DNA from 3 places in the Nonomuraea sp. NPDC052634 genome. Region 3 is predicted to be linked to each of the others. Evidence: predicted binding sites of a transcription regulator. Region 3 holds the regulator's gene; each other region holds the start of a gene.

Region 1 (10,217 bases), on a different contig from region 3:
TTTTCTGGGTATCAGGAGGGGCGACATCCATCGTTTCGGTGGATGCTGGGTAGCAGGACGGCAAAGTGGGGTGCGGCCGGTGCTCAGGGTCAGACGAGTCGCGTACGCGGGAGCCATCGCCATGATCGGCCTGACCGGATGCACGGCCTCGGCCGACAGCGATCCGACCCCCACACCGAGCGGCAGCCCATCGGACACGGTGACGACGACGGCCAGTCCGACCACCGCGAGGCGCGACATCAACGTCCAGGTCAACCCCGACCGGGTCACCGCGGGGGAGACGTCCAAGGTGTGGGTCCTGGCCAACTGCCCGGTGCCGACCGGCGGGCCCGCCCACACCGGCACGGCCACGTCCAAGGCGTTCGTCAACGGCGTCACGCTCAACCCCGTGCCGCCGCCGTCGGCCTCGCCGACCGCCACCGCGACGCCCGTCTCTCCCTCGCCGTGGGTGCGCGGCGAGGCGCAGGTGTCGGGAACGGTCCGGCGCGGCTCGTACCGGGTGGACGTCAAGTGCGACGGCACCAACGACATGGGCCGCGCCACGCTGCGCGTCGTCGCCCCTGAGCCGGACGAGCCGGACTCCACCTCCACCACCGTCGTGCCCACCAAGGCCCCGCGGGCGGGCGGCGGCGGCACGTACGCGCAGGACGTCTCCGAGGATTCGTCGATCGGGCCCGCGGGCGTGCTCATCGCGCTCGCGGCGGTCGGCGGCATCGCCTTCGCGGTCAAGCGGCGCACCAGGGCATAACGTCATGGCCCGTCCAGGACGGGTGGTGCTCGCCGGCGCCGTGACCGGCCTGCTGCTGTACGCGTTCGGACACAACGCCGACATCGGCACCACCGCGAAACCCGCGCAGGCGTCCGTCGTGCCCAAGACCATCGACATCCCGTCGATCGACGTCGAGGCGCCGCTGATGAAGCTCAGGCTGCTGGAGAACGGCGAGGTCGAGCTGCCGCCGTACGAGAAGCCGAAGGTGGCCGGCTGGTACACCGGCAGCGCCGTGCCCGGCGAGAAGGGCGCCTCGGTGATCATCGGGCACGTCGACACCAAGACCGCCCCCGCCGTGTTCTACAAACTCAGGGAGTTACGCAAGGGCGAGACCGTGAAGGTCGAGCGCAGCGACGGCAAGGTCGTGCGCTACAAGGTGGACCGCATCGAGCAGGTGCACAAGGACGAGTTCCCGGCGAAAAAGGTGTACCTGGAAGACGGGCTCAAACTGGTAACGTGCGGTGGCAAGTTCGACTACGCCAAGGGCGAGTACGTCGACAACATCATCGTCTACGCATCCCAGGTTTGAGGCCCATGACGGACACCGATTCGGCGACCGACACCAATCCGCCAGCGACGGGCGCGCGCGTGCCCTGGGCCGACGTGCCCGCCTCCGTACGGGCCGCCATCGAGGACTTCCTCGGCGACGCCGTGGCCGAGGCCGTCACCCAGCCCGGCGGCTTCTCCCCGGCCGCCGCCTGCCGCCTGCGCACCCGCGGCGGCGGCAAGCGCGCCTTCGTCAAGGCCGTCGGCCCCGAGCCCAACGCCGACGCCGTCCGCATCTACCGGTCGGAGCTGCGGGTCGCCAGGGCGCTGCCCGCATCGGTTCCCGCGCCCCGGCTGCTCACCGGCTTCGAGCTGGACGGCTGGGTCGTGCTCCTCTTCGAGGACGTCGAGGGCCGCCACCCCGCCATGCCCTGGCGGCGCGACGAGCTGGACCGGGTGCTGGCCGCCATCGAGGAGATGTCCGCCGCGCTCACCCCCGCGCCCATCGACGTGCCCCCGATCGGTGAGGTGTTCGGCAGCCAGTTCCAGGGCTGGCACCACCTTCTGGAGGAGGACACCACCGGGCTCGACCCCTGGGCGCTGCGCCACCTCGGCGAGCTGGCCGAGCTGGAGACCGGCTGGGACGCCGCGGCCGCCGGCGACACCCTCGTCCACGCCGACCTGCGGGCCGACAACGTCCTGCTCACCGACGACCGGGTCTACGTCGTGGACTGGCCGTGGGCCGCACGTGCCGCGCCCTGGTTCGACCTGGCCGCGATGCTGCCGTCGGTCGGCATGCAGGGCGGGCCGGCGCCGTGGGAGCTGGCCGAGCTGCCCGGCGACGACGTCACCAAGGCCGTGGCCGCCATGACCGGTTTCTTCGTCCGCATGTCCAGGCAGCCCCCGCCTCCCGGGCTGCCCACGCTCAGGGCGTTCCAGCGGGCGCAGGGCGTGGTGGCCCTCGATTGGCTGAAGCGGCGTACCGGCTGGGCGTGACCCGCCCGGCGGGTAGGCTAGACAGTCGTGCTGGTCCTGGCCTTTGACACCGCGACGCCCGCCGTCACCGCGGCGCTCCACGACGGGGAGCGCGTGCTCGCCGAACACACCACGATCGACGCCCGCCGCCATGGCGAGCTGCTCGTGCCCACCATCGAGCTGGTGCTGGGCGAGGCGCGGGTGACGCTGCGCGAGGTGACGGCCGTCGTGGCGGGCAGCGGTCCCGGCCCCTACACCGGTCTGCGCGTGGGGCTGATGACCGCACAGGGCCTTGCGACCACGCTGGGCGTGCCCGCGTACGGCATCTGCACGCTCGACGCCGTCGCCTACGCGAGCGGGCGCACAGAGCCGTTCATCGCCGCCACCGACGCGCGGCGCAAAGAGGTGTTCTGGGCGCGTTACGCAGATATGCGCACCCGGACCGACGGCCCCTTCGTCGACCGCCCCGCCGACGTCCCCGTCGAGGGGCTGCCGGTCGTCGGCGCGGGTGCCCAGCTCTATCCCGACCTGCTCGGCGACGGCGCTGGGGCGCCGCCCTACCCCTACGCGGGTGCGCTGGCCGCCCTGGCGGCCGAGCGGCTCGCCAAGGGCGTCCCGCTCGACCCGCCGCGCCCCATCTACCTGCGCAGGCCCGACGCCGTCGTGCCGGGCGCCCCCAAGAAGGTGACCGCGTGAAACTCAGGCCGATGACCGAGGCCGATCTGCCTGCGGTCATGGAGATCGAGCGGATCACGTTCCCGCTCGACGCATGGAGCGAGGGCATGATGCGCGGCGAGCTCGCCGACATGCCCCGCACCCGCCACTACGTCGTGGCCCTGGTCGATGACGAGATCGTCGGCTACGCCGGGCTCGCCGCCGCGGCCGACCAGGCCGACGTGCAGACCATCGCGGTGCTGGAGAAGCACCGGCGCTCCGGTATCGGCAGCGCCATGCTGAGCGAGCTGCTCGACGAGGCGCGCCGCAGGGGCGCGCGGGAGATCTTCCTGGAGGTACGCGCCGACAACCCGGCCGCCCAGAGCGTCTACCGGCGTTTCGGGTTCGAGGAGATCGGCACCCGCCGCCGCTACTACGACGACGGCACCGACGCGATCATGATGAGGAGGCGGCTGGGTGACTGACGCACCCGTGGTCCTGGGCATCGAGACGTCCTGCGACGAGACCGGCATCGGCATCGTCAGGGGCCACACGCTGCTCGCCAACACCGTCGCGTCCAGCATGGACGAGCACGCCAGGTTCGGCGGTGTCGTGCCCGAGGTCGCATCGCGCGCCCACCTGGAGGCCATGACGCCCACCGTGGAGGCCGCGCTGGCCGAGGCCGGGCTCGCCTTCTCCGACATCGACGCCATCGCGGTCACGGCCGGCCCGGGGCTCGCCGGGGCGCTGCTGGTGGGCGTCGCCGCGGCCAAGTCCTACGCGCTCGGCCTCGGCGTGCCGCTCTACGGCGTCAACCACCTGGCCGCCCACGTCGCCGTCGACCAGCTCGAACACGGGCCGCTGCCCAAGCCGTGCATCGCGCTGCTGGTCTCCGGCGGCCACTCGTCGCTGCTGCTCGTGCCCGACGTCGCCGAGGAGGTCATCTCGCTCGGCGCCACCGTCGACGACGCGGCCGGTGAGGCGTTCGACAAGGTGGCGAGGGTGCTGGGGCTGCCGTTCCCCGGCGGGCCGCACATCGACAAGGCCGCCCTCGAGGGGTCCGGCAGCGCCATCGCGTTCCCGCGCGGCAAGATCGACGACGGCACGCTCGACTTCTCCTTCTCCGGGCTCAAGACGGCCGTGGCCCGCTGGATCGAGGCCCGTGAGGCCGCAGGAGAGCCCATCCACGTGCCCGACGTGGCCGCCTCCTTCCAGGAGGCGGTGGTCGACGTGCTGACCCGCAAGGCGCTGCAGGCGTGCCGCAAGTACGACGTGCACGATCTGCTCATCGGCGGTGGCGTGGCGGCCAACTCGCGGCTGCGGGCGCTGGCCCAGGAGCGGTGCGACGCGGCCGGCGTACGGCTGCGCGTGCCCCGGCCGGGGCTGTGCACTGACAACGGCGCCATGGTCGCCGCCCTGGGGTCCGACATGGTGGCGGCCGGTGTGGCGCCGTCGTCGCTGCAGATCCCGGCCGACTCGTCGCTGCCGATCACGACCGTCCACGTCTGAGCCGCCGGGCTCCCTTTCCAGCGGCGCCCGTTTCCGGGCTTTCCAGTGGCGCCCGTTTCTGCGGGACCCCTGCCCCCGCCCATGCCGCGCGGCGCGGGCACGGGCACGGGCGGGCGGAGGCGGGGCCGGTCCGTGGGGCTGCGGGGGTCAGTCCTTAGGGCGGGTCGGGCGGAGCAGGGCCTCGGCGAGCGCCAGCATGGTCTCCTCCAGCGCACTCAGCCGCTTGGCCAGCTCCTCGGCCGCGGGCTGCACGGCCCCGGACACCGCGCCCGACATCGTGCCCGCCAGCTCGTCGCCGTCGGGCCGCGAGCGCACCAGCTCGCTGAGCGCCTCCGTGGCGGCGGCCAGGCGCTCGGCCTGCTCGCCGGCCTGCGCCTTGATCAGCTCGGCCTGCTCGCTCACGTGGGTCTTGATCAGCTCGCCGATCTGCCCGGTCACCTGCTCGGTGACCTGCTCGGTGACCTGCTTCGTGACCCGGTCGGTGTGGTCGAGCGCGGCGGGCAGCTCGTCCACGCGGCGGCCGACCGCCTCGATGCGGTCGTCGACCGACTCCAGATGCTCACCGACCGACTCAAGGTGCTCGCCGGTCTGCTCGGCGCGCGCGGCCAGGCCGTTGAGCTGGGTGTCGATGCCACGGAACCGGCCGTCGATGCCGCCGAGCTGCCCGTCGAGCGCGTCGAAGCGGCTGCTGATGTGCTCTTCGGCCTCGACCAGGCGCTCGTCGATGGCGTCGACCTGGCTGTCCAGCCGGTTGAAGCGGCCTTCGTTGCGGGTCGCGATCTCGGCGGCGCGCTGCTCGCCTGCCTGCAGGCGCTCGTCGAGCGAGGCGAAGCGGGTGTCCATGCGGACGTCGATCGCGTCGAAGCGGTCGTCGTGGCGGCCGAGGTGGGCGTCGAGCGAGCCCAGCCGCTTGTCGACGGCGCCGAGCTGGCCGTCCATGGACGACAGCCGCTTGTCCACGCCGCCGATGCGGTCGTCGAGCCCGTCGAGCCTGGTGTCGATCTCGGCCAGGCACTCGTCGGCGGATTCGAGCCGGCTGTCGAAGCCGGTGAGCCGGGAGTCGAGGCCGGAAAGGCGGCCCTCGACGCGTTCGAGCCTGGCGTCCACGCCGCTGAGCCGGGCGGTGAGGCGCTGCTCGCTCTCGCCGAGCTGCACGGCGAGGTGCTGGTCGGTCTCGTCGAGGCGGGTGGCCAGGCGCTGCTCGACGCCCGCCAGGCGGGCTCCGGCCAGCTCGTCGGCCTCCTTGAGCCGGGCGACGAGCCGTTCGTCGGCCTCCAGCAGGGCCGTGGCGAGCCGCTGGTCGGTCTCGTCGAGGCGGGTGCTCAGCCGCTGGTCGGTCTCGCCGAGCCGGGCGGTGAGCCGCTGGTCGGTCTCGTCGAGCCGGGACGTCAGCCGCTTGTCGGTCTCGTCCAGCCGGGCCGCGAGGCGCTGGGCGGTGTCGTCGATCCTGCTGGTGAGGTGTTCCGACAGGTCGGATACGGCGACCTCGACCCGGTCCGTACGGGAGGTCAGCTCCGCCATCGACCGGTCGAGCCGGGTGAAACGCCCGGCCGCGGCCTCCATGCTGGCGTTGAGCCCCTTCAGGGTGGCGGCGAAGTCGGCCATGCCCTTGGTGATGCCGTCGGTGGTGTCGAGCACCGACTGGAGGCGGTTGAGCGCCTCGTCCACGCTCTCACCGACGGTGCCGAGGTCGGCCCACAGGCTGGGCAGGTCGGTGATGGGGGACATCCTGGCGTCCACCGAGCCGACCCTGTCGCCCACGGCGTCCACGTGGTCGCGTACGGCCTCGACGTGCTGGGCCAGGCCCTCCGCCCACATCGGCGGCTTGACGGCGATCTCGTCGAGCCGCCCGTTCACCGCCTCAAGGGAGCCGCTCAGCCCGCCGAGCTCGCGTTCGCGCACCTCGCGCAGCAGCCATTCCATGCCCTCAAGACGCTGGCGGATCTCGTCGAGCACCGCGCCCTGGGTGCGCTGCTCGTAGACGTGGTCCTGTGCGGCACGCGCGAGCAGGTCTCGCATCCTCTTGGGGACGACGTCGGCGTTGTACGCGCCCGATTGGAGAAGGGTGGTGTGGTTGGAATGGTCCACCGAAAGCTCCTTCGCTCGCCGACGGACTGCCGCGCAGTGGTCGGGTAGGTCCGGTTCATATCTGAAAGAGCGAGAACGCGGTTAACCGCAATAGGGGGAGAACTCCCGCCCGGCTACCTTAGCCGCTGGAGCAAGGTCCGTCAGACGCGAGGAGAAAGATCGAGGAAAACGGTTCGATGGCCGAATTTGGAGATTCAGGCAGGTGAGGAGGGCTTGCAGAGGATTACCGAGGGTTTGTCGAGAATCCTGGTCAGGACGATGACCATGGCGTTGTCGCCGCTGAGTCGCAAATCGGCGCGAAGGCGTTCGATGTCGACGGCGGAGCCGCGCTTCTTGATGGTGACATTGCCGATTTGTCGCTCTCGGAGGGCGGCGCGTAGCTTTTTCAGATTGAAAGGGATGACGTCCTCTATTTCGTATCTGGCGGCCCATGGGGTGTCCGTCGCGGCGTCGCTCGTCACGTACGCGATCATCGGGTCGAGCAGCCGCCCGCCGACCAGCTCGGCCACCTCACCGACGAGGTGCGCGCGCACGGCGGCGCCGTCGGGCTCGTACAGGTAGCGGCCGGGCGGGCCCACCGGAGCCGTGACGCCGGTGGCGGCCAGCTCGTGGCCGCCGGGCAGCAGCGTCGCGCGCCTGCCGCCGGTCACGCCGGCTCCCGCCCACAGCGTGGCCTCTTTGACCTCCCCCTTGTACGAGATCCACTCGGCCAGCGCGCCATCGGGGATGAACTCGTACGGGATGCCGGGAGCGACCTTGAGGCAGGCGAGACCGGCGCGCGAGACCAGGTCGAGCACCACCGGCCAGGGCGGCGAGTACGCCATGGGGTCGAACGTCCTGCCCTTGCCCGTGCGCCTGGCCGGGTCGGCGAACAGCACGTCGTACTCCTCGGGCCGCACCTCGGCCGCGTCGCCCACCCGCACCGTCACCCGGTCGCCCAGCCCGAACGCCTCCGCGTTCGCCCGCGCCACGGCCGCCGTCAGCGGGTCGGCGTCCACGGCCGTCACCGTGCACCCCGCCTTGGCCAGCGCGAGCAGGTCGCCGCCGATGCCGCAGCAGGCGTCGGCCACCCGCCCGCGCCCAGGAGTGATAAGGGTGAGCAGGCGGCGCGCGCGGTGCTCGGCGACCTCGGGGCGGGTGGCCTGTTCGAGGCCGTGCGGTGTGAAGAACATGCGGCCCGCGTCCGCGCCGAACTTGGCCCTGGCCCGCTGCCGCAGCCCCGCCTGGGTGAGCGCGGCGGAGGTCAGCGCCGCGTCGTACGTCTTGCGCAACGTCGTGGCCGCGGCCACCGGATCGGCCCCCACCAGCTCGCCCGCCTCGGCGAGCGCCCGCAGGCCGCGCGGGGTCAGCAGCTCGGTGAAGGCGTCGAGGTCCACGCCACCCGACGTTAGCGCCACGCGCGCCCTCCTCGGCACGAGGGCGCTTGCTCTTATGGGTAGAAAACGTGCGGGCGGGGTAGGGCAGGACACGCCGGGCGCTGTGCACGTACGGGCGGACGCGGTGCGGCGGTGGGGCGGGACACGCCGGGCGCCGCACACGTAGAAGACGGACGGATGCAGTGCGACGGTGGAGCAGGACACGCCGGGCGCCGCACACGTACAGATGGACGGACGCGGTGCGGCGGTGGGGCGGGACATCTCGGGCACGTGGGACACTGAACGAGGTCACAGGGCCTTTCCACGAGCCCCGATCGCTGTCGGCAGACGCGTTCGTGTTGACTGTCAAGCCCCTCTTGCATATGTTTCCTGTTGGCACTCTCCCCTTGAGAGTGCCAACGTGCGACGAGGCAGGTCTGACACCCGCGACGGCAGGCCCAGCTGGTCGCCTCTTCTAGATCATCGAAATCTGAAGGGGAGGTCCGATCGTGACGACCGCCACCAAGGTTCCCGTTAAGCCGCTCGGCGACCGCATCGTGGTTCAGCCGCTTGAGGCCGAGCAGACCACCGCGTCCGGCCTGGTCATTCCGGACACTGCCAAGGAGAAGCCGCAGGAGGGCAAGGTCCTGGCGGTGGGCCCCGGCAACTGGGACGAGGACGGCGAGAAGCGGATCCCGCTCGACGTCTCTGAGGGCGACATCGTCCTCTACAGCAAGTACGGCGGCACCGAGGTCAAGTACGGCGGCGAGGAGTACCTCGTGCTCTCCGCCCGCGACGTTCTCGCGATCATCGAGAAGTAAGCCGGATGTGTCGAGCCCCGGGCGCTCTTGAGGGCGGCCGGGGCTTTCGACGCTAGGAGAGGACTTTCAGCAATGGCGAAGATCCTGGAGTTCGACGAGGACGCCCGTCGCGCGCTCGAGCGCGGCGTCAACGCCCTCGCCGACGCCGTCAAGGTAACGCTCGGCCCGCGTGGCCGTAACGTCGTCATCGACAAGAAGTTCGGTGCGCCGACGATCACGAACGACGGTGTGACCATCGCTCGTGAGATCGAGCTGGAGGAGCGCTACGAGAACCTCGGCGCCCAGCTCGCCAAGGAAGTGGCCACCAAGACCAACGACATCGCGGGTGACGGCACCACCACCGCGACCGTCCTGGCCCAGGCCATGGTCCGTGAGGGCCTGCGCAACGTCGCCGCCGGCGCCTCGCCGCTGGCGCTCAAGCGCGGCATCGACAAGGCCGCCAAGGAGATCAGCGACCGCCTGCTGTCGAGCGCCCGCGAGGTCGCCGACAAGAACGAGATCGCCAACGTCGCGACGATCTCCGCGCAGGACGCGCAGATCGGCAACCTGATCGCCGAGGCCTTCGACAAGGTGGGCAAGGACGGTGTCCTCACCGTCGAAGAGTCCAATGCCATGGGCATGGAGCTCGAGTTCACCGAGGGCATGCAGTTCGACAAGGGCTACCTGTCGGCCTACATGGTGACCGACCCCGAGCGGATGGAGACCGTCCTCGAGGACGCCTACATCCTGCTCCACCAGGGCAAGATCTCCTCCATCGCGGACTTCCTGCCGCTGCTGGAGAAGGTCGCCCAGACCAAGAAGCCGCTGCTCGTGGTCGCCGAGGACGTCGAGGGCGAGGCCCTGGCCGTCCTGGTCACCAACAAGATCCGCGGCACCTTCACCTCCGTCGCCGTCAAGGCCCCGGGCTTCGGCGACCGCCGCAAGGCGATGCTGCAGGACATGGCCATCCTCACCGGCGGCCAGGTCGTCAGCGAGGAGGTCGGCCTCAAGCTGGAGCACGTCGGCATCGAGGTGCTCGGCACGGCCCGCCGCGTCGTCGTCACCAAGGACACCACGACCATCGTCGACGGCGCCGGTGACGCGCAGGCCATCGAGGACCGCATCAAGGAGATCAAGATTGCCATCGAGCAGTCCGACTCCGACTGGGACCGCGAGAAGCTGCAGGAGCGTCTGGCCAAGCTGGCCGGCGGTGTGTGCGTGCTGCGCGTCGGCGCCGCCACCGAGGTCGAGCTGAAGGAGAAGAAGCACCGCCTCGAGGACGCGATCTCCGCGACCCGCGCCGCCATCGAGGAGGGCATCGTCTCCGGCGGTGGCTCCGCGCTGATCCACGCCTCCAAGGACCTCGACGACCTCGGCCTGACCGGCGACGAGGCCACCGGCGTCAGCATCGTGCGCCGCTCGCTCGTCGAGCCCGCCCGCTGGATCGCCGAGAACGCCGGCCTCGAGGGCTACGTCGTGACCCACAAGGTCGCCGAGCTGGAGCCCGGCCACGGCCTCAACGCCGCGACCGGCGAATACGGCGACCTGATCGCCCAGGGCGTCATCGACCCCGTCAAGGTC
Region 2 (10,217 bases), 770 kb from region 3:
ACGAGGTCGAGGTTCGTGAGGTACGCGAGCGGCACGCCGCTCTTCTCGGCGACCGCCATGACCTCCTTCTCGAAGTCGAGGAAGAGGCGGGCGCCGACGCCGTCGTACGGGCGGTCGAAGGTGACGGCGCGCGACCTGCCGGCGTACCCGCCCGGGCCCGTGTAGAGGCTGCGCCCGCCCCACAGGTTGTACGCCTGCCAGGTGGTGACCGCGTTCACCAGCACCACGCGGCCGACGGTGGAGGCCGAGCGCACGGTGACGGGCACGTACCGCTGGGCGCCGGTGGAGGCGTCGAGCCTGATGAGGTACGACCCCTCCGGCCAGCCCGTGGTGTCCACGGTCAGGGAGGGCGGCCAGTGGGCGGCGGTGACCATGCCGTCCACGACCTTGGCGGGCGGCTGCCGCGTGCCCTTGACCGGGTCGGACTCCCACACCTTGGCCGGGTTGGCGCCCATGCGGAAGGCGCGGGCGGTGAAGCGGGGCGCGGTCGTCGAGACGTGCAGGCGCAGCGGCTGGCCGGGCAGCACGCTCACCCGGTCGGCGTACCCCTCGATCTCGTGGTCGGCGCCGAGCCTGGTGATCCGCCAGGACTCCTGCACGTCCAGCTCGGTCGGGATCCGCGGATCGACGGGGACGGGCGCGGACGGAGGCGGCTCGCCACAGCCGGCGGCGAGCACGACGAGGAGGGCGGCGACGACGGGCACCTTGCGCACGAGGCCATGGTCGGGGCCCGCCCTCCGGATCGGCGGCGACTTGGTGAACTCCTTACACGATCAGCACGCAGGCGGGACTGTCCACCTCGTACGAGGTGCCGTCCGGCTCGGGCACCCCGTCGCGCAGGGCGAAGCGGGTGACCTTGTTCGCGTACTGGTTGGCCACGTACATCACCTCGCCGTCGATGGCGAAGTGGCGGGGCCAGTCGCCGCCCGTCGGCACCTCGGCCACCCGCGACAGGTCGCCGGCGCGCAGCACGGTGACGGTGTTGGGGCCGCGGTTGGCGACGTAGACGAGGTCGCCCTCGACCTGGAGGTGCGAGGGCGCGTTGGCGCCGTCCTGCTGCGAGGCGGGCACGGTGGTGCGGCGCTCGCCCTCGATGAGGGTGACGGTGCCGTCGAGCTCGCCCGCGACGTACAGGCGGCCGCCCGCGAACGCGAAGTGGCGCGGGCCCGTGCCGGGGCTCAGCCTGATCGGCTCCAGCCGGGTGCCGTCGGGCCGGTAGCGGCGGATCTCGTCGGTGCCGAGGTCGGAGACGTGCAGCAGGCCGTCGTGGAAGACGCACTGGTGGGCGTGGGGGCCCTCCTGGCGCTCGGCGTTCGGGCCCGAGCCCTCGTTGCGCAGCACGATCGGCTCACCGGAGAACGCGCCACGCTCGTCGAGGTGATAGATCACGGCGGTGCCGTCGCCGTAGTTGGCCGCCGCGAGCAGCGTGCCGGTGGGGTCCACCGCGACGTGGCACGGGCTGTGGCCCTCGCTCGGGCGCTCGTCGAACGGGGTCAGCTCGCCGGTGACCTCCAGGGCGGTGAGCCAGCCGCGTTCGAGCTCGCCCACGGCGTACAGCACCGGGAGCGTCGGGTGGGCGGCCAGGAACGACGGCGCCGTCACCCGTGCGAGGCCGCGTGCCTCACCATCGCCGATCGTGACGATGCCGGGACCGTATCCGCCAATGCGCACGTGCTTCACAGCGGGGATCCTCCTATGGTTGACTAAGGCAATGAGTTCGTTGACAGAGGCAAGGGTTTCTCAGGTAAGAGCCTTCAACCGGTTCTATACGAAGGTGATCGGCGCGCTCCAGGCGGGGCTGCTCGACTCGCCGTACTCGCTGACCGAGGTGCGCGTGCTCTTCGAGCTGGCGCAGGCCGGCCGCTTGGAGACCGGCGAGCTGCGCGCGCTGCTCGGCCTGGACGCGGGCTACCTCAGCCGCATCCTCACCCGCTTCGGCAACGACGGGCTCGTGGAGCGCGAGCGCTCGGAGTCCGACGGGCGCAAGCAGCTCGTCAGCCTCACCCCGAAGGGCGCGGAGGTCTTCGCCGCGCTCGACCGGCGCTCCGGCGAGGAGATCGAGCAGCTGCTCGGCGGGCTGTCCGACGGGGACCAGGCGCGGCTGGTCGAGGGCATGGCGACGATCCGGCAGGTGCTCGACGGGACGCGGGAGCGGCGCTCGTACGTGATCAGGCCGCCGCGCACCGGCGACCTCGGCTGGGTCGCCTACCGGCACGGCGAGCTCTACAGCGCCGAGTACGGCTGGGGCACCGCGTTCGAACAGCTCGTCGCCGGGATCGTGGCCGGGTTCGACCCCGCGCACGACACCGGCTGGATCGCCGAGGTGGACGGCGAGCGGGCCGGGTGCATCTTCTGCATGCGGCAGGACGACGAGACCGCCAAGCTGCGCCTGCTGCTGGTCGAGCCGTGGGCGCGCGGCCTCGGCATCGGGCGGCGGCTGGTGGACGAGTGCGTACGGCACGCCCGCGCCGAGGGCTACCGGCGCATCACGCTGTGGACCCGCGACTGCCTGACCAGCGCGCGGCGCATCTACCGGGCGGCCGGGTTCGAGCTGGAGTCGTCGGAGAAGGGCTCGGAGAACGGGATCGAGCTGGTGGAGGAGATGTGGACGCTCGACCTGTCCACGCCACCCGCGGCCGGCTCCGCGTGAGCGCCGGTGCCCGGACCGCCGCCGGCCCGCTGGTCAGGGGCGGAACGGGCCGGTGACCTCGAACGTCTGGCCCTCGGTGCGGCCGCGCCTGGCCGAGAAGTAGAGCCGCTGCCCGTCCGGCGAGAACGCCAGCCCGGTCAGCTCCGCCCCGTCGTGGCCCTCCAGCCGCAGGAACGGCGTGACCGCACGGTCGGGCGCGATCACGTCGATCTCGGGGCGCTCCCTGGCGACGTAGAGGTCACCGGACGGCGCGGCGGTGATGGCGCGCACGCCCTCGCAGAGCCGGTCGAGCGTGGAGGTCTGCGCGTCGTAGGCCCACAGGCCGGTGTCGCCCTTGGTGGTGAAGTAGCACACCCCGCCCGCGTAGTGGCAGGCGTCGCCGCCGTCGAAGTGGCGGGCGTCGTCGACCTGGTGGCGGGCCTCCTTGAGCAGGGCGGCCGGCGAGGGCACCGGCTCCCAGCGGCCCGACTCGCACAGCACCTCGAGCGTGCCCTCCGTCAGGTCGCCCCAGTCGCTCGGCCGGAACCGGTAGAAGCACCCGTCGGGCTCGTCCTCCGTCATGTAGATCACCCGCCGCTCGGGGTCGCAGGCGGCGGCCTCGTGCTTGAACCGGCCCATCGCCAGGCGGGGGCGCGCGGCGCGGGCGCCGTACGGGTCGCATTCGAAGACGCGACCGCGGTGGCCGAGCTCGCACGACAGCCAGGTGTTCCACGGCGTGGCGCCGCCCGCGCAGTTGAGATCGGTGCCGGAGAGGATCCGGTAGGCGTCGCCGATGCTGCCGTCGGGGCGGAAGCGCAGCGCCGACGCGCCGCCGAGCAGGGGCAGCTCGGAGTTGGACACGTAGATCCAGCCGTCGCCGTCGGGGAAACAGGCGCCGCCGTCGGGGGCGGCGTGCCAGGTCAGACCGGCGACCTTCGCACCGCTGCGGGCCACCACCCGGCCGGTGAACCCCGGGGGCAGCGCCAGGCCGTCGGGACCCGGCAGTCCGAGCGGACCGTACGGGCTGATGCCGCCCGGCAAGAGCGGGCCCGTGCGGAGGAGAGTCTTGTGCGACATCGTGGGGCCTCCCTCTAGGTGCCACGCTAGTCGACCGCACGGACATGAATGGCAGGGACTCGGGTAATCAAACAATCCGCAAACCCCGCCTGTGATCGGCCGGGCCGTGACGCTCCGTGCATCGTTCCGGGAGGAGGCCCGCCCCCGCCGGGGGCGAGCGTCACCGTACGTGACGATGGAATCGTTTCCCGCCTTCCTGCGATCGGGCGGGAAAACCTCGGCGTGCCATCGCCTCCGGGCATGCGAAAGCCCGGGCCGCGTGCCCGGGCTCTCCTTCGTCGTACGGCGCCCGCCCGCCGTGAGCCGGTGGTGCCGTGGTGGGTCAGCGCTGCGCCTGGAACATCCAGTGCTGCTTGTCGATCTCCTTCGCCACGGCGATGAGCAGGTCCTGGCTGACCGGGTCGGGCTCGTCGGTGGCCTCGATGCGCTCGTACATGCGCTTGCTGATGCCGCTGAGGATCTCGGTGATGGCCGCCACGACCTTGCCGTCCTCCTGCCAGCCGCCCTCGGGCTGCTGGAGCTTGGTGTCGCGGGCGACGGTGGCGGCGCGGCCGTCGGGGTTGGCCCCCAGGGCGACCACGCGCTCGGCGACGGTGTCGGCGTGCTCCCTCGCGATGGAGACGAGCTCGTCGAGCTGCAGGTGGATGGGTCGGAAGTGGGAGCCGATGAGGTTCCAGTGGAACTGCTTGGCGACCAGGGTGAGGTCGATGAGGTCGACGAGGGCGCCTTGGAGAGCTTGGACGACGGTGTTCTTGGCGTCGTCCGTAAGAGGTCCGGTGATGGTAGCCATGACTACTTTCCTCCCCGCCTGTCGGTGTTTACACCTGCCCCCAACCAATCTCCCCCTCCGCTTCTTCCGGGCCGGAGACATTGACACTGCAATAATGACAGTGTCAATGTGGAGGTATGGGCGAGACCTGGACCATCGGCGAGCTGGCCGAGCACGCGGCCCGCGCCCTGCGCGACGGCGCGGCGGCACCTGTCAACGGCCGGGTCCGCGACGTGCCCAGCGAGCGGCTGATCAGGTGGTATACGACGATCGGGCTCGTTGATCCGCCGCTGACCCGGCGCGGCAGAGTCGCCCGTTACGGCCGCCGCCACCTCCTCCAGCTCGTGGCGATCAAGCGCATGCAGGCGGCCGGCCATTCGATCGCCGAGATCCAGACGGCGCTCGCGGGTGCTGAAGATCACACCCTGGAGGCGGTCTCCGGACTGCATCTGCCGCGCCCGGAGACCGTTCCCGAAGCCGTCCGCGACGGCGCCTGCCCCACCGGAGAGCCGGCCGTGAGCGCCCGGCCGCTCACGGGACGGACGCGGTTCTGGGCGGAGCGCCCGGGTAGCCGACCGGAGGGACCGGACGCCGCCGCCGGTCGCCGGCCGCCGGAGCCGGCGGACCCCACGGCCGCAAGGCCCGAGCCCGCGGGTTCTCCGGCCGCGCGGCACACGCCTGCGGCCGAGCACACGGCCCCTCGGGCCGACGTGAACGGGCGGGACACCGAACATGCGGGCTCCCGGGCCGCGCGGCGGGCACACGAGCGGGACGCCGAACATGCGGGCTCCCGGGCCGCGCGGCGGGCACCCGTGAACGGGCGGGAGGCCGGGGCCGTGGCGATGAGGGGGGTCAAGCTGGCCGACGGGGTGCGGCTGGTGCTCGACGAGGGCCGGGCGCTGACCGACGAGGACGTTCATGCGGTGCTGGCGGCGGCCGGGCCGCTGCTCGCGGTGCTCGAAGAGAGGGAGCTGACATGAAGATCACTTCGCTGGAGCCCGCGCGGTGCCTGCCGGTGCCGGACGCCGGGTTCGGCGCGCTGCGGACCGAGCGCGGCAACCTGCCGCTGGAGAGCGTGGACGTGGCCGCCGGCATCACGGGTCTCGTCGCCGGGGTCGAGGTCACGCAGGGCTTCACGAACCCGTACGACGTGACCCTGGAGGCCACGTACGTCTTCCCGCTGCCGGACAGGGCGGCGGTGACCGGCTTCCGTATGGAGGCCGACGACCGGGTCGTGGAGGGCGTGCTCAAGGAGCGCGGCCAGGCCAGGGCCGACTACGACCAGGCGCTGCGCGAGGGTAAGCGGGCCGCGATCGCCGAGGAGGACCGGCCCGACGTGTTCACGATCAGGGTCGGCAACATCCTGCCGGGCGAGCGCGTCTCGGTGCACCTGAGCATGAGCCAGCCGCTCCCGTACGAGGACGGCGCGGCCACGTTCAGGTTCCCGCTGGTGGTGGCGCCGCGCTACATCCCCGGCAGCCCGATCGACGGGCCTGCCGCCGGTGACGGCACGGCACCCGACACCGGCGCCGTGCCCGACGCCTCCAGGATCAGCCCGCCGGTGCTGCTGCCCGGCTTCCCCAACCCCGTACGGCTGTCGCTGGCCGCCACGGTGGACGCGGCCGGTCTCGAGCTGCGCGAGCTCGCCTCCAGCCTGCACGTGGTCGAGGAGGAGGGCGGCGCGGACGGCGGGCGCACGGTGCGGCTGCGGCCCGGCGAGCGGCTCGACCGCGACTTCGTGCTGCGGCTGTCGTTCGACGCGTCCACGGCGCTGCAGCTGGACGGGCGGGGCACGTTCGCGCTGACCGTGCTGCCGCCGCCGCTGCAGGCCGCCCGCGCGCCGCGCGACGTGGTGCTGCTGCTCGACCGCTCCGGCAGCATGGGCGGCTGGAAGATGGTGTGCGCCCGCAGGGCCGCCGCCCGCATCGTCGACACGCTGACCGCGCAGGACAGGTTCGCGGTGCTGACGTTCGACTCGGTGGTCGAGGAGGCGTTCGAGGGGCTGGCCGAGGCGTCCGACCGCAACCGCTACCGCGCGGTCGAGCACCTGGCCGGGGTGGACGCCAGGGGCGGCACCGAGATGCTCGAACCGCTGCGGCGGGCCATCGCGCTGCTCGACGGCCGCGCCGAGGGCCGCGAGCGGGTCGTCGTGCTCGTCACCGACGGCCAGGTCGGCAACGAGGACCAGATCCTGGAGCAGGCGGGCGGCGCGCTGTCGGCCATGCGCGTGCACACGGTGGGCATCGACCGCGCGGTGAACGCCGGGTTCCTCGGCCGCCTCGCGGGGCTCGGCGCGGGCCGGTGCGAGCTGGTCGAGTCGGAGGACCGGCTCGACGCGGCCATGGACCACATTCACCGCAGGATCGGCGCTCCCCTGGTCACCGACCTGGCGCTCAAGGACCTCGGCGTCGAGCCGGACACCGTCACCCACCTGGGGTCGATCTTCCCGGGGGTGCCGCTGCGCGCGTACGGGCGCTACCGCGAGGGCTCATCGGTGACCGTGCGGGGGCTCACCTCGCAGGGGCCGTGGGAGGAGCGCGTGGACGGCGTCACCGTGGACAACCCGGCCCTGCGTGCGGTGTGGGCCCGCGCCCATCTGCGGGAGCTGGAGGACCGGTACGCCATGGGCGAGCACGACCTGGAGGAGCGCATCGTGCGCACCTCGCTGGAGTACGGCGTGCTCTGCCGGTTCACCGCGTACGTGGCGGTGGACACCCGGCAGGTCGCCGGCGAGGGGCCGGAGCACCGCGTCATCCAGCCCGTCGAGCCGCCGAGCGGATGGGAGATGCCGCAGTCGCCGGGGATGGGCGCGTTCGGGGCGAACGTGATGCTGGCCGCCGCGCCCGCGAGCCCGTCCGGCATGCGTGTGCCGCAGCCGGGGCTGGGCATCCAGGCCGAGCAGGGCTTCTTCGCCGGAGGCCCGCCCGCCCCCGCATCCGGGCCTGGGAGTCCTGCTGGAGGCCGAACGGCTTACGGCCGCTCGGGTGTGGCGCGCGGCCGCACGGCAGGCGGGCGAGGCTCCGGTGGCGGCCCCGTCGCCGGCAGGTTCGGCCGGGGTGGCCGCGGCCGGGCGGCCGGCGGGCGGCTGGAGTCGGTACGTCCCCAGCTTCTCGCCGAGCTCGACCGGCTGACGGCCATGCCCGCACCCGACCTGCTCTACCTGGCCGACCTGGGCACCCGCTTGCAGGCGCTGGCGGCGTACCTCGGGGGGAACGAGGAGCTGGAGCGGCTGGCGGAGGAGCTGGCGGCGGCCGAGCGGCCGGGCACGGACGCCCAGGCCCTGCACGAGCGCGCCGTCCAGGTCCTCGCCGCGCTCACCGGCTCCTCCGCCACTCCCCCGGCGGGCGGCGCCGGTCCTGGCGGCGACCCGGCCTCCGGCGCCGGTCCTGGCGGCGACCCGGGCTCCGGCGGCGGGCCCGGCGGCCCTCGTCCCCGCGGCCCCTTCTGGAAGCGCGGCTGACGAGGCGGCCCGGGACTCGGGCGAGGAGCGACGGGCGGCTTCCGGAAGCGCACCGGATCAGGCCGCAGCTCCGCTCGGCCATCGGCCACGCGCACGCCGGGAGGCGCGCCGGGCACGCGCGGCGGCTCGTAGGCTGAACGGGTGACGACTCTTGTCCTGGACGGAGGGCTGGCCACCCAGCTCGAAAGCCTCGGCGCCGACCTGCGCGACGAGCTGTGGTCGGCGCGGCTGCTGGTGGAGGAGCCGGAGCTGATCCGGCGGGCGCACGCGTGCTATTTCGCCGCGGGCGCGGACGTGGCGACCACGGCCAGCTACCAGGCGACGCTGCCGGGCTTCGCGCGGCGCGGGCTCGACGCCGCCCAGGCGGAGCGGCTGCTGCGGCTGTCGGTCGAGCTGGCGGCGCAGGCCCGCGACGAGCACGGGCGCGGCCTGGTGGCGGCCTCGGTGGGACCGTACGGCGCCTATCTGGCCAACGGCGCCGAGTACACCGGCGACTACGACCTCGACGAGGACGGCCTGTACGCCTGGCACCGCCCCCGCTGGGAGATCCTCGCCGGCGCCGGGGCGGATCTGCTGGCCTGCGAGACGATCCCGTCCTACCCCGAGGCGCGGGCGCTCGCCCGGCTGCTGGCCGCCACGCAGGGGGTGAAGGCGTGGGTGAGCTTCTCGTGCCGCGACGGCGAGCGGCTGAGCGACGGCACGCCGATCGCCGAGGCGGCCGCCCTGTTCGGCGGCAACCCGCAGGTGGTGGCCGTGGGCGTCAACTGCACGGCCCCGCGCCACATCCCGAGCCTCATCGGCTGCCTGTCGGGCGGGCTGCCCGTGGTGGTCTACCCGAACTCGGGCGAGACGTGGGACGCCGGCGACCACCGATGGACGGGCCTGGCCGACCCGGTGGAGTTCGGCCAGGCGGCCAAGGAGTGGCAGCAGGCGGGCGCGTCGCTGATCGGCGGCTGCTGCCGTACGACGCCCGAGCACATCAGGCAGATCCGCGCGCACCTGTCCTGAGCCACCAGCCGGTCAGCAGTCCGCCCGCCAGCACGACGGCGGCGACCACGCGAAAGCCCGCGCCCATCCCGTACGCGGTCATGACCGTGCTCATGACGGCCACCCCGACGGCGCTGCCCAGCTCGCGGGTGGCGCTGTTGAGCCCGGAGCCGAGCCCCGCGCGCTCCCGCGGCAGCGCCGCCATGATCTCGTGCGACAGCACGGGCACGGAGAGTCCCATGGCGGCGCCCATGACGATCAGCCCGGCGGCGTAGACGGGGTACGGCATGGCGGCGTCGGCGAACGACAGCAGCGCTAGGCCCGCAGCGTTCCCGGCGAGTCCGGCCGCGACGGCGGCGCGCGGGCGGAAGCGGCCCGCCATCCGGGTGAGGGTGATCATGGGGACGGCGACCGGCAAGATCGCCACGGCGGTCAGCAGCGGCGAGAAGCCCTTGACCTCCTGCAGGTAGCGGGCGTTGACGAAGAACAGCGCGAACAGCCCGAAGAAGGTCACCGCGATGCCGAGCGTGCCGGCCCGCAGCCGCGCGGAGGCGAACAGGCGCGGGTCGAGCAGTGGCGCGCGGGCGCGGAGCTGGTGGGCGACGAACACCGCGAAGAGCACGGCGGCCGCCCCGAACGCGCCGAGCGTCGGCCCGCTCGCCCACCCGGCGTCCGGGCCTTCGATGATGCCCGCGAGCAGGGCCACGGAGGCGGCGGTGAGCAGCGCCGTACCGGTGAGGCCGAGTGCGGCGGGGTGCCGGGGCGCGCGCGGCACCACGGCGGCCACCAGTGCCGCGAGCACGAGGGCCGGCAGCGCCGGCACGGCGAACAGCGCCCGTCACGGCAGGTACTCCATGATCAGCCCGCCGCCGAGGTTGCCGGCGACGCCCGCGACGCCGGTGGCGGCGGTCCAGGTGGCGACGGCCCGGCCGCGCAGGGCGGCGGGGTGCGCGCCGACGGTCAGGGCCAGCGAGGAGGGCATGATGAGGGCGGCTCCCGCGCCGCTCAGCGCGCGGGCGGCGATGAGCGTGCCGGTGCCCGGCGCGAGCGCGGCGGCCAGGCAGCCGGCCGCGAACACGCCGAGCCCGGTCAGCAGCACGCCCTTGCGCCCGTAGCGGTCGCCCGCCGCGCCCGCGGGGATGAGCAGGCAGGCGAAGACGATGACGTACGCGTCGACGATCCACGTGAGCTGGGCCGGCGACGGGCGCAGCTCGCTGGCGAGCAGCACGGGGATGGCCAGGTTGACGGCGGCCACCAGGGAGACCGCGACGATCACGGAGGCGGCCATGAGGGCG
Region 3 (10,217 bases):
GGGACGGTGGTGCGGCTTGTGTGCGGGCGGGAGTGGCTCCTGCCCAGCGTGAGCACCGGTAGGGCGGCTCTTGCGGGGGCGGGACGGTGGCGCGGCTCGTGTCCTGGCGGGGCGGCTCTCAACGGCGCTAGCACCGGCGGGTGCGGGTGGGGCGGCCCTCGCGCGGCGTGACCACCCGGCGGGCGCGGCTGCTGCGGGCTGGCACCGGGCGGGCTTGGGTGGGGCGGAGCACTGTGAGGGGCGGGCACACTGGAGGGGTGCCATCCATCCTGCCTGACGGTGATCCCGCGCCCGCCTCCGGCGAATTGCCCGACAGTGCCCTGCAAGGCCTCGGCGAGCGGCCGTTCGGCTTCTACGTGCACGTGCCGTTCTGCCTGACCCGCTGCGGCTACTGCGACTTCAACACCTACACCGCCGCCGAGCTGGGCCCCGGGGCCTCGCAGCGCGACTACGCCGACACGGTGATCGAGGAGATCCGGCTGGCGCGGCGCGTCCTGGGCGAGACGGACCTGCCGGTGGAGACGGTGTTCTTCGGCGGCGGCACCCCCACGCTGCTGCCCCCTGAGGACCTGGCGCGCATTCTCGCCGCGATCGGCTCGGAGTTCGGGCTGCGGCCGGACGCCGAGGTCACCACCGAGGCCAACCCCGAGTCGGTGGATCCGTCGTCGCTGGAGAAGCTGCGCCACGGCGGGTTCAACCGCGTCAGCTTCGGCATGCAGAGCGTACGAGAGCACGTCCTGCAGGTGCTCGACCGCCGCCACACGCCCGGCAGAGCGGCCGCGGCAGTACGGGAGGCCAGGGAAGCAGGGTTCGAGCACGTCAACCTCGACCTGATCTACAGCACACCGGGCGAGTCCGACGACGACTGGCGGGCGTCGCTGAGCGCGGCGATCGAGGCGGGTCCCGACCACGTGTCGGCGTACTCGCTGATCGTCGAGGAGGGCACCCGCCTGGCGGCGCGCATCCGGCGCGGCGAGCTGCCGATGCCCGACGACGACGTGGCCGCCGACCGCTACCTGATCGCCGACGAGCTGCTGTCGCAGGCCGGGTTCGAGTGGTACGAGGTGTCCAACTGGGCGGCGTCGCAGGACGCCCGCTGCCGCCACAACCTGCTCTACTGGACCGGCGGCGACTGGTGGGCCGCCGGCCCGGGAGCGCACAGCCACGTCGGCGGCACCCGCTGGTGGAACGTCAAGCACCCCGCCGCCTACGCCCAGCGGCTGGCCGCCGGCACCTCGCCCGCCCACGCCCGCGAGGTGCTCGGGCCCGACGACCGCGCCGCCGAACGCCTCATGCTGGAGCTACGGCTGTCGTCCGGCTACCCGCTGGCCGAGGTCGCGCCCGCCGCGCGGCCCGCGGTGGCGAGCGCGCTCGCCAGGGGGCTGCTGGAGCCCGAGCCGTTCAAGGCGGGCCGCATGGTGCTGACCCTCCAGGGCAGGCTGCTGGCCGATGCCTTGGTCAGGGATCTCCTGGTCTGAGCCGGCTGGTCCTAACCGACTGGTCTCGCCGGTCTGATTCGAGTGGCCTGACGCCGCCGACTGACCGACCGATCTGACGCAGTCCGGCTGGTCCAGGCCGACGGCTCGGTCAGGGGGCCTGCCCTGAGCCGGCTGGTCCAGGCCGACGCCCCTGATCAGGATCGATCTCCTGGTCTGAATCGACGCCCTGGCCGGGGGATCTCCTGGCGTAGACCGATGCCCCGGTCAGGGATCTGCTGGTTCAGGTGACGGCTGGTTCAGGTGACGAAGGGGATGGCGATCGGGTAGCGGTAGTGCTTGCCCTTGTTGGCCGCCACCGCCGCCTGGATGTGGAAGATCAGCGACACCACGTAGATCGCCGGCAGCGTCAGGAAGCCGATGAAGAAGAACATCAGGAACGTCGATGCGATGTAGCCGATGAACATCGTGAGCTCGAAGTTCAGCGCACCGGCCGCGTGGTCCCTGACGTAGGGGGACTGGTCCTTGCGCACCAGGTAGATGATGAGCGGGCCGATCCAGGAGACCAGCAGGCCCAGCAGGTGGCTGAGCATCGCCATGCTGTTGTCGTCGGAGCCAGGGCGGGGGCCGAAGCGACCGGGGATGTACGGCTGGCCGGGCGGCTGGGCGTATCCGTACCCGGGCGGGGGCGGCGGGTATCCGGGACGGCCGTAACCGCCGGGGTGGCCGCCTGGCTGGCCGTAGCCGCCGGGCGCGCCGTAGGGGCCCTGCCGGCCGTAATCGGGCTGGCCGTAACCGGGCTGCCCGTAGTCGGTGGGCGGCTGCTGCTGGTACTGGGGCGCCGAGCCGGGCAATTGCCCGTAGGGGATCTGCCCGCCGTAGGAGGGGGGTTGCTGCCCGTATCCGGGGGTTGAACCGGGCTGTGCGCCGTAGCCGGGTGCGGAGCCGGGTTGCGCGCCGTAACCAGGGGCCGAGCCGGGCGTCGAACCGGGCTGCGTGCCGTAGCCGGGTGGGGAGTCGGATGGCGGGCCGTAGCCGGGTGCGGAATCGGATGGTGCGCCGTAGCCGGGTGCGGAGTCGGGCTGCTGTCCGTACGGCGGCGGGCCCGGCTGCGGGCCAGAGCCCGGCGCGGGCGGCGGCATGTCGGCGGGGGAGAACTTGCGGGTGGCGTCGGCGTCCGCCGCGCTCACCTTGCGGGTCGCGTCGTCGTCGGGGGAAGGTCGGGGCGGGTCCTGGCCGGCATGGGGGTCTTGGCTCATGGTGCCTCCGTAACGAAGTCGATCAGCTCCTCGACCCGGCCGAGCAGCGCCGGCTCCAGGTCCGTGTACGTCGAGACGGCGCCGAGGATGCGCCGCCACGCCTCCGCGGGCTCCATGCGCCAGCCCAGCGCGGCGATGACACCCTCCTTCCACGGCACGCCGCGCGGCACCTCCGGCCAGGCCGGGATGCGCAGCACGGACGGTTTGACCGCCTGCCAGATGTCGACGAACGGGTGGCCGACCACGAGCACATCGGGGGAGGTGATCTCGGCGGCGATCCGGCTCTCCTTGGAGCCGGGCACCAGGTGGTCGACGAGCACGCCGAGCCGCCGCCCCGGCTCGGGGCGGAACTCTTCGACGATGGCGGGCAGGTGGTCGATGCCTTCGAGGTATTCGACGACCACGCCTTCGACCCGCAGGTCGTGGCCCCAGATCTTCTCGACGAGCGCGGCGTCGTGGACGCCCTCGACGTAGATGCGGCTCTGCCGGGCCACTCGCGCCCGCAGGCCCTCGACGGCGATGGAGCCCGACGCGCTGCGCCTGGGGCCCGCGGGGGCGGGCGCGGCAGGGCGTATCAGCGTGACGGGCTTGCCCTCGAGCAGGAACGCGGCGGGCGCGAGCGGGAAGAGCCGGCGGTTGCCGAACCGGTCTTCAAGGGTGACGGCCTCCTTGTCGCACGCCACCACGGCGCCGCAGAAGCCGCTGTCGGCGTCCTCCACGACGAGGTCCCGCTCGGCGGGCACCTTGGGGATCTTCCCCTTGCCCGGCCGCCGCCAGTTTCCCGCCAGAACATCGCCCTCGTACACAGGGGGGACCGTAGCAAATCACCCGCTGACCGCAAGGCGCTTGCGGGCGCCGCTGCGGCGGACGAGGACGACGATCGTGCCTGCGACGGCGGCGAGCAGCCCGGCGCCCGAGACGGCGATGATGGTGATCATGCCGTCGGCGAGACCGGTCGCGACGGAGTAGGAGTCGCGGCCGACGCCGTAGCGAACGGTGGCCTTCTCCTCGTTGACGCAGGTCAGCTCGTAGTCGCCCTTGGCCGGGGCGTTGATCACGAGGAACTGCTCCCAGACCGCGTCTCCCGCCTCGATCATCCGCCGGTCGGGGGTCTTGGCCAGCTTGGCGTCCCCGCTGATGGAGCAGTCATAGGTGACCTGGGTGTCGCTCGCGAGGTAGACGCCGGGCTTGTCGGCCGGGTCCACCGTCACCGTGATCTTTTCGCCGGACGCGAACGTCTGTTTGGGCACCAGGTCAGAGGCGGCGCCCATACCGTTCGCGAACAGCACGATCCCGGCCGCCGCGCAGGCCAGGAACACCCCCCAGGCGGCCGCGATCCACCACAGGCTGGGCTTTATGGCTTTGGAGTCGATTCGTGGTGGAAATTGGGTCTGTTGGCCGTATTGTCCGTACTGAGATGGCGGGCCGAACTGACCCGGGCCACCGTACGGCGGTGGGCCCTGTGGAGGTACGGGCTGCCGGCCGTGTTGGGGTGGTTCCTGCGGAGGCTGCCACGGCGGCTGTCCGTACGGTGCCGGTCCGTGGCCGGGCGGCGGGCCGTACGTCGGGGGCCGGGAATCGTCGGTCATGAGGGCAAGTGTGAGGCCTGCTGCTCGCAGGAAGCCAGAAGCAGTTGGGACGCGGTGTTATCGCACCTTGTGACCGAGAGCCGTACACTTGGCACTCGGGAACACAGAGTGCTAGACACCACGTTCCTGTAAGGGACAGAGGCAGGAGGTGAGCACGTGCTCGACGATCGGAAGCTGGCGGTGCTCCGGGCCATTGTCGAAGACTACGTGTCCACCAACGAACCGGTGGGCTCCAAGGCGCTGGCCGAGCGTCACAATCTGAAGGTCTCCCCGGCGACGGTCAGGAACGACATGGCCGCGCTGGAGGAGGAAGGCTACATCACCCAGCCACACACCAGCGCGGGCCGCGTGCCGACGGACAAGGGCTACCGCCTGTTCGTCGACCGGCTCTCGCAGGTCAAGCCGCTGTCGGCGGCCGAGCGGCGGGCCATCGAGACGTTCCTCGCGGGCGCCGTCGACCTCGACGACGTGGTCACCCGTACGGTCCGGCTGCTGGCGCAGCTCACCCGGCAGGTCGCGGTCGTCCAATACCCGACGCTCACCCGCTCGACGGTCCGGCACGTCGAGCTCGTTCCCCTGACCGAGCGGCGGGTCATGCTCGTGCTCATCACCAACACCGGCCGCGTCGAGCAGCGGGTGGTGGAGCTGCCGGAAGTGGTGGAGGACCACCGCATCGCCAACCTGCGCGCCGTGCTCAACGCCTGCCTCGACGGCTGCGGCTTGAGCGCCGTGCCCGAGCTGGTCGCCGACCTGCCGGAAAGGCTTCCCGTCGAAGACCGGCCCGCCGCGGCGACGATCCTCTCCGTGCTGCTCGAGACGCTGGTCGAACGGCACGACGAGAAGGTCGTGTTCGCCGGAGCGGCCAACCTCGCCGGCGCCGACTTCGCCACCGGTCTGCGCGACGTGCTGGAGGCGCTTGAGGAGCAGGTCGTCCTCATGCGGCTGCTCGGCGAGACATCCTCAGACACCCCGTCCGCGCTCACCGTGCGCATCGGATCGGAAAACCCCTACCTGCGGGGCACATCCGTCGTCGCGACCGGATACGGTTCTGGCGACAACCAACTCGCCCGGCTCGGCGTTCTGGGCCCGACCAGGATGGACTACCCCGTGACGATGGGCGCCGTACGCGCGGTGGCACGCTACGTCAGCCAGATCCTGGCTGCATCATAAGAGGTCGATAAGTGGCAAACAGCGACTACTACGCCACCCTCGGGGTGCGCCGTGACGCAAGTCAGGACGAGATCAAAAAGGCGTACCGCCGGCTCGCTCGCGAGCTGCACCCTGACGTGAACCCCGATCCTGACACCCAGGAGCGGTTCAAAGAGATCACGCAGGCCTACGAGGTGCTGTCCGACCCGAACAAGCGCCAGATGTACGACCTGGGTGGCGACCCCTTCGGCGGCGGCGGTGCGGGAGCGGGCGCCGGTGCCGGCGGGTTCGGAGCGGGCTTCCCGTTCAGCGACATCATGGACGCCTTCTTCGGCACCGCCACCGGTGCCAGGGGGCCGCGCTCGCGTGCCCGCAGGGGCCGCAACGCCACGATCAGGGTCGAGCTCGACCTGCGCGAGACGGCCTTCGGCACGACCCGCGAGCTCGCCGTGGACACGGCCGTGCTCTGCGACGTCTGCCACGGGGCCGGCACCGCACCCGGCACCCACCCCGACACCTGTGACATGTGCAGCGGGCGCGGCGAGATCTCCCAGGTCACGCGGTCCTTCCTGGGCCAGGTCATGACCTCGCGTCCCTGCCCGCAGTGCGGCGGCTTCGGCACCATCATCCGCCACCCCTGCCAGGAGTGCTCCGGCGACGGCCGGGTGCGCACCCGCCGTACGATCAAGGTCCGCATCCCCGCGGGCGTCGAGGACGGCACCCACATCCAGCTCGCCGGCGAGGGCGAGGTCGGCCCCGGCGGCGGCCCGCCCGGAGACCTGTTCCTGGAGATCGCCGAGCGGCCCCACGAGATCTTCGAACGGCGCGGTGACGACCTCCACTGCACCGTGCAGATCCCGATGACGGCCGCGGCGCTCGGCACCGTGCTGACGGTGGACACCCTCGACGGCACCGAAGAGGTCGACGTCCGGCCAGGCACGCAGTCCGGCCAGGTCATTACCATGTACGGCAGGGGCGTCCAGCGGCTCAACGAGTCCGGCAGGGGCGACCTGCTCATCCACGTCAACGTCGAGACGCCGACCCGCCTCGACTCCGCTCAGGAGGAGTTGCTGCGCGAGCTGGCCAGGCTGCGAGGTGAGGAGCGCCCGCCTGGCAAGTTCGCACCGGGTCAGCAGGGTTTTTTCTCCCGCCTGCGTGACGCCTTCAACGGCCGGTGACGGCGCCGGTCTTCCTCTGCGAGCGCGAGCGCCTCGACGGGGCCGAGCTGACGCTGGAGGGCCCCGAGGGGCGGCACGCGGCCGCCGTGCGCCGGCTGCGGCCCGGTGAGCGCGTCGACCTCACCGACGGCGCGGGCGCGGTGGCCGAGTGCGTCGTACGCGAGACGCTGAAGGACAGGCTCCGGCTCGACGTGCTGCGCCGCTACGACGTCGAACGGCCGGCGCTCCGGCTGACGGTCGTCCAGGGCCTGCCCAAGGGCGACAGAGGCGAGCTGGCCGTGGAGATGATGACCGAGGCCGGCGTCGACGTGATCGTGCCGTGGGCGGCCGCGCGCAGCATCACCCAGTGGAAGGGCGATAAGGTCGCCAAGGCACTGGGCCGCTGGCGCTCCACCGCGCGCGAGGCCGGCAAGCAGGCCCGCCGCTTCCACCTGCCCGAGGTGGCCGACCTCGCCTCCACCGCCCAGGTCGAGCGGTTGCTGTCGGAGGCCGCGCTGGGCCTGGTGCTGCACGAGGAGGCCACCGAGCCGCTGTCGGGCGTGGCGCTGCCCGCCGAGGGCGACATCGTCATGGTGGTCGGCCCCGAGGGCGGGGTCTCGGAGGAGGAGCTGGCCAGGTTCACGGCGGCCAAGGCGGCGCCCGTGCTGCTCGGCCCGACGGTCCTGCGCACGTCCACGGCGGGGGTGGCGGCGGCGTCCGTCCTGTTCAGCCGTACGGGGCGCTGGTGAGCCTCTGACGCTCTTCAGGGCGTCTTTCAGTGCCTGTTTTTCGGGGCCTGTTTTTCAGGGCCTGTTTTTCAGGGCCTGTTCAGGGCGTGGGCTGCGTGTCCTGCAGCGGCGTGGACGCCTCGACGGGCGGCGTCTCGGTCATCACGTCCTCGGGAGGGCACTCCTCGGGCGGGCACGGCGACGGCGGCGCGGACGTCTCGATCATCGTGGGGCTCGGCGTCGGCGTGGGCGACGGCGAGAGCGTGGGGCAGTCGGCCGGCGGCTCGGCTTCATCGGCGAGCGCCGACGGACAGGGGGTGGGGGTGGGCGTGGGAGTAGGTGACGGCCTGCTGGTCGAGTCGGCCTTGCGGGTCACCTTGGGGGTCGCGGGCTCCGACGTGGCGGGCGGCAGCACCACCGGATGGGACTGGCGGGGCAGGACACTGGTGACCGGCGGGTCGATGGAGCGGGTGGTCGAGGAGTTGGACGGCACCTTGGTCGTCTCATCGTCCACGACCTGCACGGGAGCCCGGTCGATGATCTGGGAGCGCAGGCCGGGGACGGCCAGCACGATCGTGCCGGCCACCAGGACCGCGCCGGCCGCGGCCGCCCCCGCTCGCCACCAGAACAGCCTTCGTACGTTGCGCCGCTCGATGCGAGCACGGATGATCTCCAGTCCGTCCGGCGAGGGCACGACCGCGTCCGCCTCCGCGCGGAGCGCACGGCGCAGCAGGTCGCCGTACTCGTCGGGGGGCTGGGTCATGACATCTTCTCCAGGACCGATCGCAAGGCGGCCATGCCACGTGCCGTGTGGCTCTTGACCGCCCCCTTGCTGATGCCCATGGCGTGAGCGATCTCAGCTTCGGACAGATCACCGTAGTAGCGTAGAACCAGTGCTTCTCTCTGTCGGGTGGGCAGGGCACGTAACGCCTCGATCACAGCAGAACGTTCCAGCTCCCCGATGGCGCCGTTTTCGGCACTCGGCGCGTCAGGCAGACCTTTCGGAGCATACTTCTCGACGACCGCGCGGTGGCGCAGCACTGACCGGGACCGGTTGACGACAGACTGGCGCAGGTAGGCAAGTGCTTTGTCGGGGTCGCGCAGCCTGCGCCAGGCACCATGGATGGCGACGAACGCATCCTGCACGACTTCCTCAGCTGTTGCTATGTCGCGCACCAGCAACACAGCGAGACGCACCAACGACCGAAAATGAGCGCTGTACAGCGCCGTCACGGCCATGTCGGCATCCCACCCGACCGGCACCGCCCCCATCGACCTGTCGGCCAGAAGGGTTTCGGTGGTCACATCAGTGGGACGCGCGGCCTTCCCAGAGGGTTTACGCTCTTCCGGTTCTGGAGGTTTCCCCGGTTCCTTAGGGTGCATTACCCAGTCTGTGTCCTCGCCAGGTGGCGCTCGCCCGACCCTGAATCGTCTTTTCTGCTGTAGTTTCGCACACTCACCCTAACCTTGTTGATCTTCCTGTGCACGACACAGGTGATTACCGATTCGCAACGGACTCGGCCGGGGGCGGCGCCCTCGGTAGGCTGATCGGGTGAGCGATTGCCTCTTCTGCAAAATCGTCGCCAAGGAGATTCCCGCCGAGATCGTTTACGAAACCGGCAGGACCCTGGCGTTCCAGGACATCAACCCGCAGGCGCCGACCCACGTGCTCGTCATCCCGAAGGAGCACCACGCCAACGCCGCGGCGCTCGCCCAGGCCGACGACGGGCTCGCTGACGAGGTGCTCAAGACCGCGCACGAGGTGGCCGTGATGCGCGGCGTCGCCGAGCGCGGCTACCGCGTGGTCTTCAACACCGGACCCGGCGCGGGCCAGACGGTCTTCCACGTCCACGCTCACGTGCTGGGCGGGCGCGACCTGACCTGGCCGCCGGGCTGACGGCCGGAGGCGGCCGGCCCCGATCGGCCCCGATCGGATCCGATCGGACTCCGATCGGACTCCGATCGAACAGGGCCGGACGCTGCGATATCGGGGCGAGCAATCGGCCTGGCCCCGGATACGATGGGCGGAGAAGAACTCCGAAAGAGACCGGGAGGCATCAGGCCGCTGGCCTGCCCATGTCCGAACTACATGAATCCCGACGTACAGCACCTCCCTCGCGGACTCAAGCGAAGGTGCTGATACCGGACGAATACCCGATGGTCAGCCTCCTGGGCTCCGGCGATGAGCTGTTGCGCGTCATCGAAGGCGCCTTCCGGGCCGACATCCACGTACGCGGTAACGAGATCACCGTCACCGGCAGCCCTGACGAGAGCGGCACCGTCGTACGCCTCTTCGAGGAGCTCGTCGAGGTCCTGCGCAGCGGCGGGGAGCTGAGCCCCGACGCGGTCGAGCGCAGCATCGCCATGCTGCGCATGACCTCCGACAGGCCGGCAGAGGTGCTCTCGCTCGACATCCTGTCGTCGCGGGGCCGCACCATCCGTCCCAAGACCGTCAACCAGAAGCGCTACGTCGACGCCATCGACAAGCACACCATCGTCTTCGGCATCGGCCCCGCCGGCACCGGCAAGACGTACCTGGCGATGGCCAAGGCGGTGCGCGCGCTGCAGGAGAAGCGGGTCAACCGCATCATCCTGACCCGTCCCGCGGTCGAGGCGGGCGAGCGGCTGGGCTTCCTGCCCGGCACCCTGTACGAGAAGATCGACCCATACCTGCGGCCGCTCTACGACGCGCTGCACGACATGGTCGACCCCGACTCCATCCCCAAACTGATGGCCGCGGGCACCATCGAGGTCGCGCCGCTCGCCTACATGCGCGGGCGGGCCCAGCCGGTCGGCAGCAAGGTGCTGACGCCCGACGGCTGGCGCCCCATCGGCGAGCTGGAGGTCGGCGATCTCGTCGTCGGGTCCGATGGCGAGCCGACGCCCGTGCTGGGGGTCT

The links. The regulator HrcA, encoded in region 3, represses chaperone genes, less so after heat shock. The targets are predictions, from matches to a motif close to TTGGCACTCTCNNNNNGAGAGTGCCAA.
Region 1: groES (co-chaperone GroES) is a predicted target of HrcA. The motif match lies at 8,230-8,256, and genes of this name have one in related genera.
Region 2: AB0K67_RS08720 (DNA starvation/stationary phase protection protein) is a predicted target of HrcA. The motif match lies at 4,577-4,603, and genes of this name have one in related genera.

Annotation. Positions count from the first base shown of each region.
Region 1 covers NZ_JBFATY010000012.1:111,270-121,486, reverse strand. The annotation lists gene AB0K67_RS34655 (hypothetical protein) at 80-748, shown strand; gene AB0K67_RS34650 (class F sortase) at 753-1,298, shown strand; gene AB0K67_RS34645 (phosphotransferase) at 1,304-2,251, shown strand; gene tsaB (tRNA (adenosine(37)-N6)-threonylcarbamoyltransferase complex dimerization subunit type 1 TsaB) at 2,279-2,926, shown strand; gene rimI (ribosomal protein S18-alanine N-acetyltransferase) at 2,938-3,369, shown strand; gene tsaD (tRNA (adenosine(37)-N6)-threonylcarbamoyltransferase complex transferase subunit TsaD) at 3,362-4,393, shown strand; gene AB0K67_RS34625 (hypothetical protein) at 4,541-6,481, opposite strand; gene AB0K67_RS34620 (class I SAM-dependent methyltransferase) at 6,676-7,878, opposite strand; gene groES (co-chaperone GroES) at 8,343-8,657, shown strand; gene groL (chaperonin GroEL) at 8,730-10,217, shown strand, end outside.
Region 2 covers NZ_JBFATY010000001.1:1,937,692-1,947,908, forward strand. The annotation lists gene AB0K67_RS08700 (N,N-dimethylformamidase beta subunit family domain-containing protein) at 1-713, opposite strand, end outside; gene AB0K67_RS08705 (beta-propeller fold lactonase family protein) at 766-1,680, opposite strand; gene AB0K67_RS08710 (helix-turn-helix domain-containing GNAT family N-acetyltransferase) at 1,775-2,650, shown strand; gene AB0K67_RS08715 (alkaline phosphatase PhoX) at 2,684-3,706, opposite strand; gene AB0K67_RS08720 (DNA starvation/stationary phase protection protein) at 4,029-4,496, opposite strand; gene AB0K67_RS08725 (MerR family transcriptional regulator) at 4,613-5,455, shown strand; gene AB0K67_RS08730 (VIT domain-containing protein) at 5,452-7,935, shown strand; gene mmuM (homocysteine S-methyltransferase) at 8,077-8,943, shown strand; gene AB0K67_RS08740 (MFS transporter) at 8,915-9,745, opposite strand; gene AB0K67_RS08745 (MFS transporter) at 9,761-10,217, opposite strand, start outside.
Region 3 covers NZ_JBFATY010000001.1:2,707,648-2,717,864, reverse strand. The annotation lists gene hemW (radical SAM family heme chaperone HemW) at 258-1,478, shown strand; gene AB0K67_RS12100 (DUF4870 domain-containing protein) at 1,736-2,695, opposite strand; gene AB0K67_RS12095 (DUF3097 domain-containing protein) at 2,692-3,501, opposite strand; gene AB0K67_RS12090 (hypothetical protein) at 3,520-4,014, opposite strand; gene hrcA (heat-inducible transcriptional repressor HrcA) at 4,441-5,454, shown strand; gene dnaJ (molecular chaperone DnaJ) at 5,466-6,611, shown strand; gene AB0K67_RS12075 (16S rRNA (uracil(1498)-N(3))-methyltransferase) at 6,608-7,339, shown strand; gene AB0K67_RS12070 (hypothetical protein) at 7,419-8,081, opposite strand; gene AB0K67_RS12065 (SigE family RNA polymerase sigma factor) at 8,078-8,590, opposite strand; gene AB0K67_RS12060 (histidine triad nucleotide-binding protein) at 8,871-9,215, shown strand; partial or broken gene AB0K67_RS12055 (PhoH family protein) at 9,395-10,099, shown strand; partial or broken gene AB0K67_RS12050 (phosphate starvation-inducible protein PhoH) at 10,088-10,217, shown strand, end outside.